DNA from 3 places in the Clostridioides sp. ZZV15-6598 genome. Region 3 is predicted to be linked to each of the others. Evidence: riboswitches for the same ligand, from Rfam matches in the RefSeq annotation. Region 3 holds a riboswitch; each other region holds the start of a gene.

Region 1 (3,279 bases), on a different contig from region 3:
GTAACAGACCAAATTCAAGACTGGGGTGTTTATGTCAATGGATTTTTGAATTCTGTTATATCAGAAAAAGGAGTACTAGTGCCAACAGAAGGAACATCACTAGTTTATGGTAATGACAATAGGTCATATTGGTATACAGGTATAACATCCTCTGGTGGAGATGAATCTACAATTGGATTTATGCTTGTTGATTCTAGAACTAAAGAAGCTAGACTGTATAAGCAGCCAGGAGCAACTGAGACAGCAGCGATGAAATCAGCTGAAGGTAATGTTCAAGAAAAGAATTATGAAGCTACATTCCCTGTAATGTACAATATATTAGGTCAGCCAACATATGTATCATCTTTAAAAGATAAAGCTGGTCTTGTAAAGAGAGTAGCCTTTGTATCTGTTGAAGATTATAATGTACTTGGTATAGGGGAAGATAAAAATGAAGCTTTAAGAAACTATAAAGATTCATTAGAATCTAAAGGTAATGACTTAAAACTTGATAATGATATGAAAGATGAAGTTATAGAAGGTGTAGTAACTAGAATAAGTCCTGATGTGCGAGGAGGAAATACTAATTATTATGTGACTTTAGATTCTAATAAAGAGATAATATTTAAAGCTACCTCAAAAGTATCTAGCGAATTACCATTGACTCAAGTTGGAGACAAAGTCAAAATATCATATTCAAAAGAAGAATCTGGTGTAATTGAAATGTCAGAATTTGATAACTTAAATATTGCAAATTTTGATGATAAAAAAGCAAAACAAGAAACAGGAACTAATGAAGATACAAATTCGAAAGGTTCTGAAAATCAAAGTAATGTGTAACTTAGTCAAAAAAACTGTAGATAGTTTTTAGTGCATTAATAGCTAATTTTTATAGAAATAAATTCTATAAAAATTAGCTATTTTATTTTAATTCTTTGTAAATTTAATGTCATAAATTTAATATAATATTAGTACAACTTTGCAAATAATACTTCAAGGAGAATGTACTATGACAAATATGGAAAAAGAGATATTGCTTTTAATTAGCAGGGTTAGATGTGTTACAGAATCTCAATTTAGAAAAATTTATGGAGACCAAAAAAGATACAATAAAAAAAACTTCAAAAAAACATTGAGAAAAATGTGTAGTGAGTATACATTAAAAAAATATCCATGTGATGTGGATTATCGTAACTATAAGGACCTCTCATATGTTTACTATTTGAATGGTAGTAAGCTTTTTAAGGGGGATGATTTAATAAAGGCTCTAGTAGGGTCAGAATTAGTTGTTAGAATTAATACTGCAGGTTGTGATGTAAAAAGATTTTACCGAAATGTTAGTGTAGATGCTGTGAAATATGATTTATTTATTGAATATACAGATCAATTTGGCAATATAAAGCAGGTATTGGTAGATGTTGATTTAAATAATGAAATAGATGTTTCCAAATATGAGAATCTCTCTAGAAAAATAGATAAATCTACAATTCCATTTTTTAGAGTACCAAATATTTTGGTGGTTACACCAGATAATTTATCTGAATTAAATGACTTAGAGAGAGAAGATAATGAGTATAGTATAAATTTTATAGATTTAGGATTAAATAAACTATTTAATTGTATATAAGATATTTTTAGAAAATAAATTTTTTGATTTACCACATTTTGTAAAAAAATTGTTGCAATATTATATAGAATATGATAAAACTATATTAATAAATTAATTAATAATAATGAGCCTAGGGTAGAGGTAGCTATATTCAAGAGTAATCAATAGTAGCTGGTAAGTGTTGATGATTGATGAAAGGGTCTATAGCCGAAGAAAAGTTGTTGACAAACAAGTTTTCTGGACTTATGCAGAATATGCATAAGGCTGTCACTTTTAAAGTGGTGAGCTACAAGGTTACTTGGTCTATGAAGTTCACACGTCCAAAGTATACCTTTGGGCGTTTTTATTTATCAAAATTTAGCTTGAGGGGGAAAAGGCATGAGTATAATTGTCCAAAAATATGGGGGAAGTTCAGTTGCAGATACTGACAAAATAAAGTCAATTGCAGAAAATATAATAGAAAGAAGAAAAGAAAATCCACAAATGGTAATAGTTGTATCTGCTATGGGAAAATCAACAGATGAATATATAAGCTTGGCAAAAGCATTGAGTAATGAACCTAGTAAAAGAGAGTTAGATGCTTTGATGTCTACTGGAGAAATGATTTCAGCATCTTTATTATCGATAGCATTAAATGCGCTTGGCTGTAAAGCTATAAGCTATAATGCTTATCAATTAAATATAAAAACAAGTGGACTTCATGGAAAATCTCAAATTGACGATATAAATGTAAATAGAATAAAAAATAGTTTAGATGAAGGTAATGTTGTAATAGTAACTGGATTTCAGGGAATCAATGAAGATGGTGATGTAACTACTCTTGGAAGAGGTGGTTCAGACACATCTGCTGTAGCTCTTGCGGTTAAACTAAATGGTAAATGTGAGATATATACAGATGTTGATGGAATTTATTTTACAGACCCAAGAAAATATGCAAAGGCAAGTAAACTTGATGAGATTGAATATGAAGAGATGCTTGAATTAGCAAGTTTAGGAGCACAAGTAATGCATTCAAGAAGTATAGAGCTTGCACAAAAATATGGTGTTGAAATTTATGTTGGACGTACATGTGGTACAGTAAAAGGAACATATATAAGAGGGGGAAAAGACATGAAATTAGAGGATAAAGTAATAACAGGATTAGCTACTAGTGATGATGACAGCTCTATAACAATAAAAGATTTTAAGGTAGAAAATATATCTAGTTTATTTGAAGATATAGCAACTATTGGAATAAGTGTAGATATGATAAGTCAAACTGCACCTATTTTAGATAAAATAAGTGTATCATTTACAGTTCCAAAAGAAGAATTAGGAGAGTGCAAAAAGATAGTATCTAAATATACAAATGAAGAGCATGTAGTAATTGATAATAACATTACTAAATTCTCTTTGGTAGGCCTTGGTATGAAAAATACTTCTGGAGTTGCTGCTAAAGTATTTAAGATATTTAATGAAAATGGTATAATGGTAAAACTTATAACTACATCAGAAATTCGTATAACTTGTGCCATAAATTCTGATGATAAACAAGTAGCTATTGAGAAAATAGCAGAAGTATTTAATATATAAAACTTAGGGAGGATATTATGAAACTTCATGGAACTATGACTGTAAAAGATAATGAATTATATATTGGAGGAGTAAGCTGTCTAGAGCTTAGTAAAAAATATCAAACTCCATTATATGTA
Region 2 (3,279 bases), on a different contig from region 3:
CTTTTACTGTTTCTTTGACCTTCTTCTGCTATAGTTCCTCCACCAACAGAATATACAGTCCATTCAGCTGTCACATTTCCATCTTTATCTAAAGCTTCAAACTTCATTCCATTTGGATGAAAATCTTTTATTATATCTTCTTCCCAAACGATTTCAACTTTCTTTGGTGCTATAGTTTTTTCAATTATATAATCTGTTAAGTGACCTTTTCCTGTAGCAGCTAAACTACCATATAATATTGCTCTAAAGCTTTCTGCATCTGGATTTTCATTTTTGAATCTTTCCGCAGCTCTTTGTGGCCCCATAGTATGAGAACTTGAAGGTCCACTTCCTATTTTAAAAAGTTCCTTTAAAGTATCCATATTATTCCTCCTAAATTTTCTATGTTAATGCTTATTATTTATTTTTACGCACATATTTATTATAACCTAAATATATTAATTATTAGTTATTAAATTCGCATAAAATTTATTTTTTATTTCCATTTTGGTATATTTTATTAAATTAATATGTATATTTTGAGAATAAAACATTTATTTAAAATTTTTTTAATATTAATATAATATAAATATCTTACTTTATACAGTTAAGATATTAACTATGCCTATTAAAATTAATTAATTTGTACTATAATTATTATTGTACTTAAAAAATTAAATTTAAATAAAAAAGGAGATTTGATTATATGTTATTTAAAGGTTCTGCTGTTGCTTTAGTTACCCCATTTACGGAGGATAACAATGTCAACTTTGAAAAGTTAGGTGAATTAATCGAATACCATATTGAAAATGACACAGATGCATTAGTTGTTTGTGGAACAACAGGTGAAGCTACTACTATGAGTGAATCTGAGATTTTTGCTGTAATAAAATATACAGTTGAAAAAGTCAATAAGAGAATACCAGTTATAGCAGGTACTGGTTCAAACAATACTATGTTGTCTGTTCACATGAGCCAAGAAGCTGAAAAATTAGGAGTGGATGGTCTTTTAATCATAACTCCTTACTATAATAAGACTAATGAAAGAGGTCTTAAACTTCACTTTGAAACAATAGCAAAAAGCGTTAAATTACCAATTATTTTATATAATGTACCAGGAAGAACTAAGGTAAATATAAAGCCATCAGTTGTGGCTGAGCTTGCTAAAATAGATAATATAGTTGCTGTAAAAGAAGCTAGTGGAGATTTAGCTCAGGTTGCAGAAATAGCTAAATTAGTACCTGAAGACTTCGCTATATACTCCGGTAATGATGATACTATATTACCTCTATTATCATTAGGAGGAAGTGGTGTTATCTCTGTACTTGCTAATATCTGTCCTAAAGAAACTCATGATTTAGTAACTAAATTCTTTGAAGGTGACATTGAAGGCTCTAAAAAATTACAACTTGATATGGATACTTTAATTGATGCCTTATTTATAGAAGTAAATCCAGTTCCAGTTAAAACTGCTATGAATATTTTAGGTTTTAATGTTGGAGATTTAAGACTTCCTTTAGCTGAAATGGAAGAAGCTAATCTTAATGTTTTAAAACAAGAATTGACAAATTTTGGATTTAAATTTTAGCAATATTTCTATAAATAAGTTGATTTTTTCTAAAATATGTATTATTATTAGAATAATCAAATTTTAATATCCTATTAACCTAGGGTAGAGGTAGCTGTAAATAAGAGTATCCAATAGGAGCTGGCAAGTGTTAATGATTGGAAAAAGGATTTATAGCCGAAGAAAATGTTTCTTGCAATAATATTTTCTGGGATTACACATAAGATGTGTAATACTGTCACTTATTTATGTAGGTGGTGAGCTACAAGGTTTACTTTGAGTGATAAACTAGACGTACAAAGTATACCTTTGTACGTTTTTTGTATATAATTAAAGTTGTTAATATAATACTAAAGTTTTTAAATATATAAAAATATTAACATATCTTACTTGTATAACTAAATTTAAATAATGTTTTAATAATTAAAAATTGGGGTGAATTTAATATGAAAAAAGTAAATGTGGCAATAGTTGGTGCTACTGGAATGGTAGGTAGAACATTTTTAAAAGTATTAGAAGAAAGAAATTTTCCAATAGAAAATCTATTTTTATTCTCTTCTTCTAAATCTGCTGGTTCTAAAGTAATGTTTTGTGGTAAAGAATATATAGTAGAAGAATTAAAAGAAACTTCATTCACTGATAGAGGAATACAAATAGCGTTATTCTCTGCTGGAGGAAGCATTAGTGAAAAATATGCTCCAATAGCTGCATCAAATGGAATCTTAGTAGTAGATAACTCTAGTCAATGGAGAATGAATCCAGATGTTCCTTTAGTTGTTCCTGAGGTAAATCCAGAAGCTATAAAAAAACATAAAGGTATAATAGCTAATCCAAACTGCTCTACTATACAAGCTATGGTTCCTCTTAAACCTCTTGATGACAAATACAAAATTAAGAGAGTAGTTTACTCTACTTACCAAGCTGTATCTGGTTCTGGTGTTAAAGGGGTTGAAGATTTAGAAAAAGGAATGACTGGTAATCCTACTGGATTCTATCCACATCAAATTTCTTATAACTGTCTTCCTCATATAGATTCATTTACTGAAAATGGATATACTAAGGAAGAAATGAAAATGGTAAACGAAACTATGAAAATACTTGATAACTACGACTTAAAAATAACTGCAACTACTGTAAGAGTGCCAGTAAAGAATGGTCATAGTGAATCTATAAATATTGAGTTTAATAATCCATTTGAACTAGAAGATTTAGTAAAAACACTTGAAGAAGCTCCAGGAGTTGTAGTAGTTGATAATCCTGCTAAAAATGAATATCCAACTGCTGTAGAATTTGATGATAGAGATGAAGTGTTTGTTGGAAGAATTAGAAGAGACTTTAGTGTTGATAATGGTGTAAACCTTTGGGTTGTTGCTGACAATATAAGAAAAGGTGCTGCAACTAATGCAATCCAAATAGCTGAAATGGCTATATCATATGATTTAGTATAGTATACAAATTTGTATAAATATATGATTTTGTAAAATATTAATAATAAGTAAAAATAAGCATTAGAAGTAACTGTAATATAAAACACAAAACTAAAAAAGAGGGGATTGATTTTTTATGATATTTAAAGGTTCTGCTGTTGCTCTAGTTACTCCATTTACAAAGGATAGCAAAGTTGATTTCGACAAATTAGGTGAATTGGTTGAATACCAAATCGCTAATGGTACTGATGCTATAGTAGCTTGTGGTACTACTGGTGAAGCTAATACTATGACTGATGAAGAACA
Region 3 (3,279 bases):
TCCTATTAATACAATTTTTCCTTTAAAATTTTCTTTTAACTTACTTAGTACTATACAAGCTCCTAATGTAGATGCAGCAATCCAGTTATGTCCACAAGCATGACCTGGTTCTTTGTTTTCTCCATACCCAGGCAGTGCGTCATACTCAGCTAAAAAGGCTATAGTTGGACCATCGTTATCCCCTAGCTCTGCTCTAAAAGCAGTATCCATATTGCAATATGGATAAGTTGTATCAAATCCATATTCCTTCATTTTTTCTACTAAGTACTTTGATGATATATATTCTTCTTCTCCTAGTTCTGGATTTTTAAATATAAAATCACATACTTCTTCAATTTCTTTTCCCAGTTCATTCTCTATCTCATAAGCTCTTTTCTTTATACTTTCAATCATAATATACCTCCTATTAGAATCCAACAAATAATCCTATTGTTAAAAATACCATTACAGTAATTGTTAATACTACCATTAAAGGCATTACAAATCTAACCCACTTTGACCAAGGAATATTAGCTACTGCTAGTGCTCCCATTAAAACACCTGATGTAGGTGTTATTAAATTAGTTACACCTATACCAAATTGATAAGCTGTAACTATCATTTGTCTAGATACATCTACTAAGTCTCCAAGTGGTGCAAGTACAGGTATTGTAAGTGATGCAAGTCCTGATGCTGATGGTATAAAAAATGCTATTAAACCTTCTATTAAGAAAGTTAAATTTATAAATATAGTTTTTGGAAGTCCATTTAATAAATTTGCGGCAGAATTTAAAATTGTATCTATTATAAATCCATTTTCTGCTATTATTACAATTCCACGTGCAAATGCTATACATAACCCTGCTGTCATTAAGTCTCCTGCTCCACTTATAAATGAATTAACTATGTCATCTTGTTTAAGTCCTGATGCTATTCCTGATATTATACCTATAGCTGTAAATATCATTGCGATTTCAGTTATGTACCATCCTAGCTTTAGAACTCCATATATCATAATTGCCATACCTATTGTGAAAATCGCTATTACCATGGCTTCTCTTTTTGTAAACTCTTTTATCTTTGTATCAGTATTAGTCATTGATTCTTGATTCACTGATATCCCATGTACTAAAGACTTTTTAGGGTCTTTTTTAACTTTATTGGCATACAACATGACAAATCCTATAGATATAGCCATATATATTATAAACATAACAACTCTCAACTCTATCCCAGAACCTGGTGTTATTTGTGACAATGCTTGTGCTATTCCTACAGAGAAAGGATTAGTAGTAGCTGCTCCAAATCCAGCTGTTGCTCCTATAAATACTGTAGCCACTGCTGTTAATGAATCATATCCCATACTGGTCATGAGTGGAATAAATATCATATAAAAAGGTAGTGTTTCTTCACTCATTCCAAATGTTGTTCCACCTAATCCAAATAGAATCATTGATATAGGTATTATTAAGAATTGGAATCTCTTCATTTTATTTACAGTATGAGCTATAACAGCTTCTATAGCTCCTGTTTTATTAACTATTCCAAAAGCTCCTCCAACTATCAAAACAAATCCAACTACTTCAGCTGCATCTATAAATCCATTTATAGGTGCTGTAAATACATCAGTAATTCCTTGTGGATTTGATGCTGCTTTTTCATAAGTTCCAGCTACAACAACCGATCTTCCGTCTATATCTACCCTTTCAAAATTTCCACTTGGTACTATCCAAGTAAGAACTGCCATTACTACTATTAGTAAAAATATTATAGTAAGTGTCTGTGGCATAGTAAACCTTTTCTTTTTTAAACTGCTCATTTTTAATCTCCCCACTTTTTAAATTAAAATATTTTATTATTGCTTCCCTTTTCTATCCTATTTTGTATAGATGTAAAAAAGCTCAACATGTATACATGTTGAGCTAAATGCGCTAAATATAATATACCTACATCTTCCCTTTATCTTAGTTAAGATAGCTCTCCATCAAAATTCGGGATAATTTTGATGACAGTGCTGTACTTATTAAATACAGCCCCAGCACTAGATTTGGACACTAGCACTTCGGCACTTACTCCTTTTATATTGCTTCATTGGCTTCCGACCTCTTCAATATTAATCTTAGTAAATGCGACCTCTACCTCAATCTTTTTATTAGATGAGGTAATTCTTATTAAATTTTATTTATTCTAAACAATTGTAGCATAATATGTCGAGATTGTAAATATTTTCAGAAGAGTTTCTATGCTTCAATAATATTAACAAATCTAGCTTATACTATTCCAATATATAATTACAACTTTAGTTTTATGTTTGAAAATATATTTGTTTTCTCTTTTTTCTATCATATTATCTATATACTTATCTAACATATCGCTAAAGTTAATCTTTTTATTTAATTCTGTTTCCATTTTAAAATATATATCCTCTACACTGTCAAATTCAATTTCATTTTCCACATCAATAAATTTTATATCAGCACATATATTTAAAGAATGTAGTATATTTGGAATGTATATATAATCTGGACAAGTTCTATCTCTATCACCTAAATCCATATACAAATCATTAAATAATGGTTTTTGAATAGTTCTCACTATAATCACTTTTTCTTTAGCTAACTTATCCATCTTACTCAAAGCATCTTTAATATCCCAAATTCTATAAAGAGAATTCACAGATAAAATATAATCACTATGCCCAACATTAATTTCTTCCCATTTTCCTTGTATTGTGTCTATATTAGTTATATTATGTTCTCTAATCTTTCCTTCAAGCACATTAAGCATATCTATTGAAAAATCATTAGCAATTACACCCTTACATTTCTTAGAAAGTGGTATAGTAAATTTTCCAGTACCTGCACCAATTTCTATAAGATTTTTTCCTTCATATATTAACTCATCTATAAAATCGAATACTTCTTTTGAATAATCATAAAGTGTTGGATTATCATCATATTTATTAGATAATTTTTTGAAAAATATTCTTTCTGCTTCATCATCAAAAGCTCTTTCTCTTGCATATCCTTCTTTGCTTTCAATATACTCATGCCATTTTTCCTCAAAATCTATGTCTTTATAATACATGATTACTCTTCCTTTCTAAAAATGTTATGGTCGAGATTTGTAATTTCCCATACTCAAAGAAAATGGCTCTTACTAATGTAATAATTTATTGACTAAACAATTGATTACTATAATTTAAAAATTATTAAAATTCTCAATAAGCTCTTTGGTATAAGCATGCTTTGCACTTTTATACAATTCCTTAGCCTCTATAGTTTCAACTATCTTTCCATC

The links. A riboswitch is a leader RNA that binds a small molecule or an ion and turns the genes downstream of it on or off. The one in region 3 is predicted to bind lysine.
Region 1: linked by a shared signal. The riboswitch ahead of KGF50_RS15690 (aspartate kinase) and the one ahead of KGF50_RS09170 (YfcC family protein) in region 3 are both predicted to bind lysine.
Region 2: linked by a shared signal. The riboswitch ahead of KGF50_RS04610 (aspartate-semialdehyde dehydrogenase) and the one ahead of KGF50_RS09170 (YfcC family protein) in region 3 are both predicted to bind lysine.

The regions. Positions count from the first base shown of each region.
Region 1 covers NZ_JAGWCS010000097.1:5,085-8,363, reverse strand. The annotation lists gene KGF50_RS15700 (hypothetical protein) at 1-819, shown strand, start outside; gene KGF50_RS15695 (hypothetical protein) at 989-1,606, shown strand; lysine riboswitch at 1,717-1,885, shown strand; gene KGF50_RS15690 (aspartate kinase) at 1,967-3,160, shown strand; gene lysA (diaminopimelate decarboxylase) at 3,178-3,279, shown strand, end outside.
Region 2 covers NZ_JAGWCS010000014.1:38,462-41,740, reverse strand. The annotation lists gene KGF50_RS04620 (L-serine ammonia-lyase) at 1-362, opposite strand, end outside; gene dapA (4-hydroxy-tetrahydrodipicolinate synthase) at 686-1,567, shown strand; lysine riboswitch at 1,645-1,819, shown strand; gene KGF50_RS04610 (aspartate-semialdehyde dehydrogenase) at 1,993-2,994, shown strand; gene dapA (4-hydroxy-tetrahydrodipicolinate synthase) at 3,110-3,279, shown strand, end outside.
Region 3 covers NZ_JAGWCS010000036.1:12,920-16,198, forward strand. The annotation lists gene KGF50_RS09165 (M20 family metallopeptidase) at 1-393, opposite strand, end outside; gene KGF50_RS09170 (YfcC family protein) at 407-1,798, opposite strand; lysine riboswitch at 1,946-2,125, opposite strand; gene KGF50_RS09175 (class I SAM-dependent methyltransferase) at 2,245-3,066, opposite strand; gene KGF50_RS09180 (ATP-binding cassette domain-containing protein) at 3,181-3,279, opposite strand, start outside.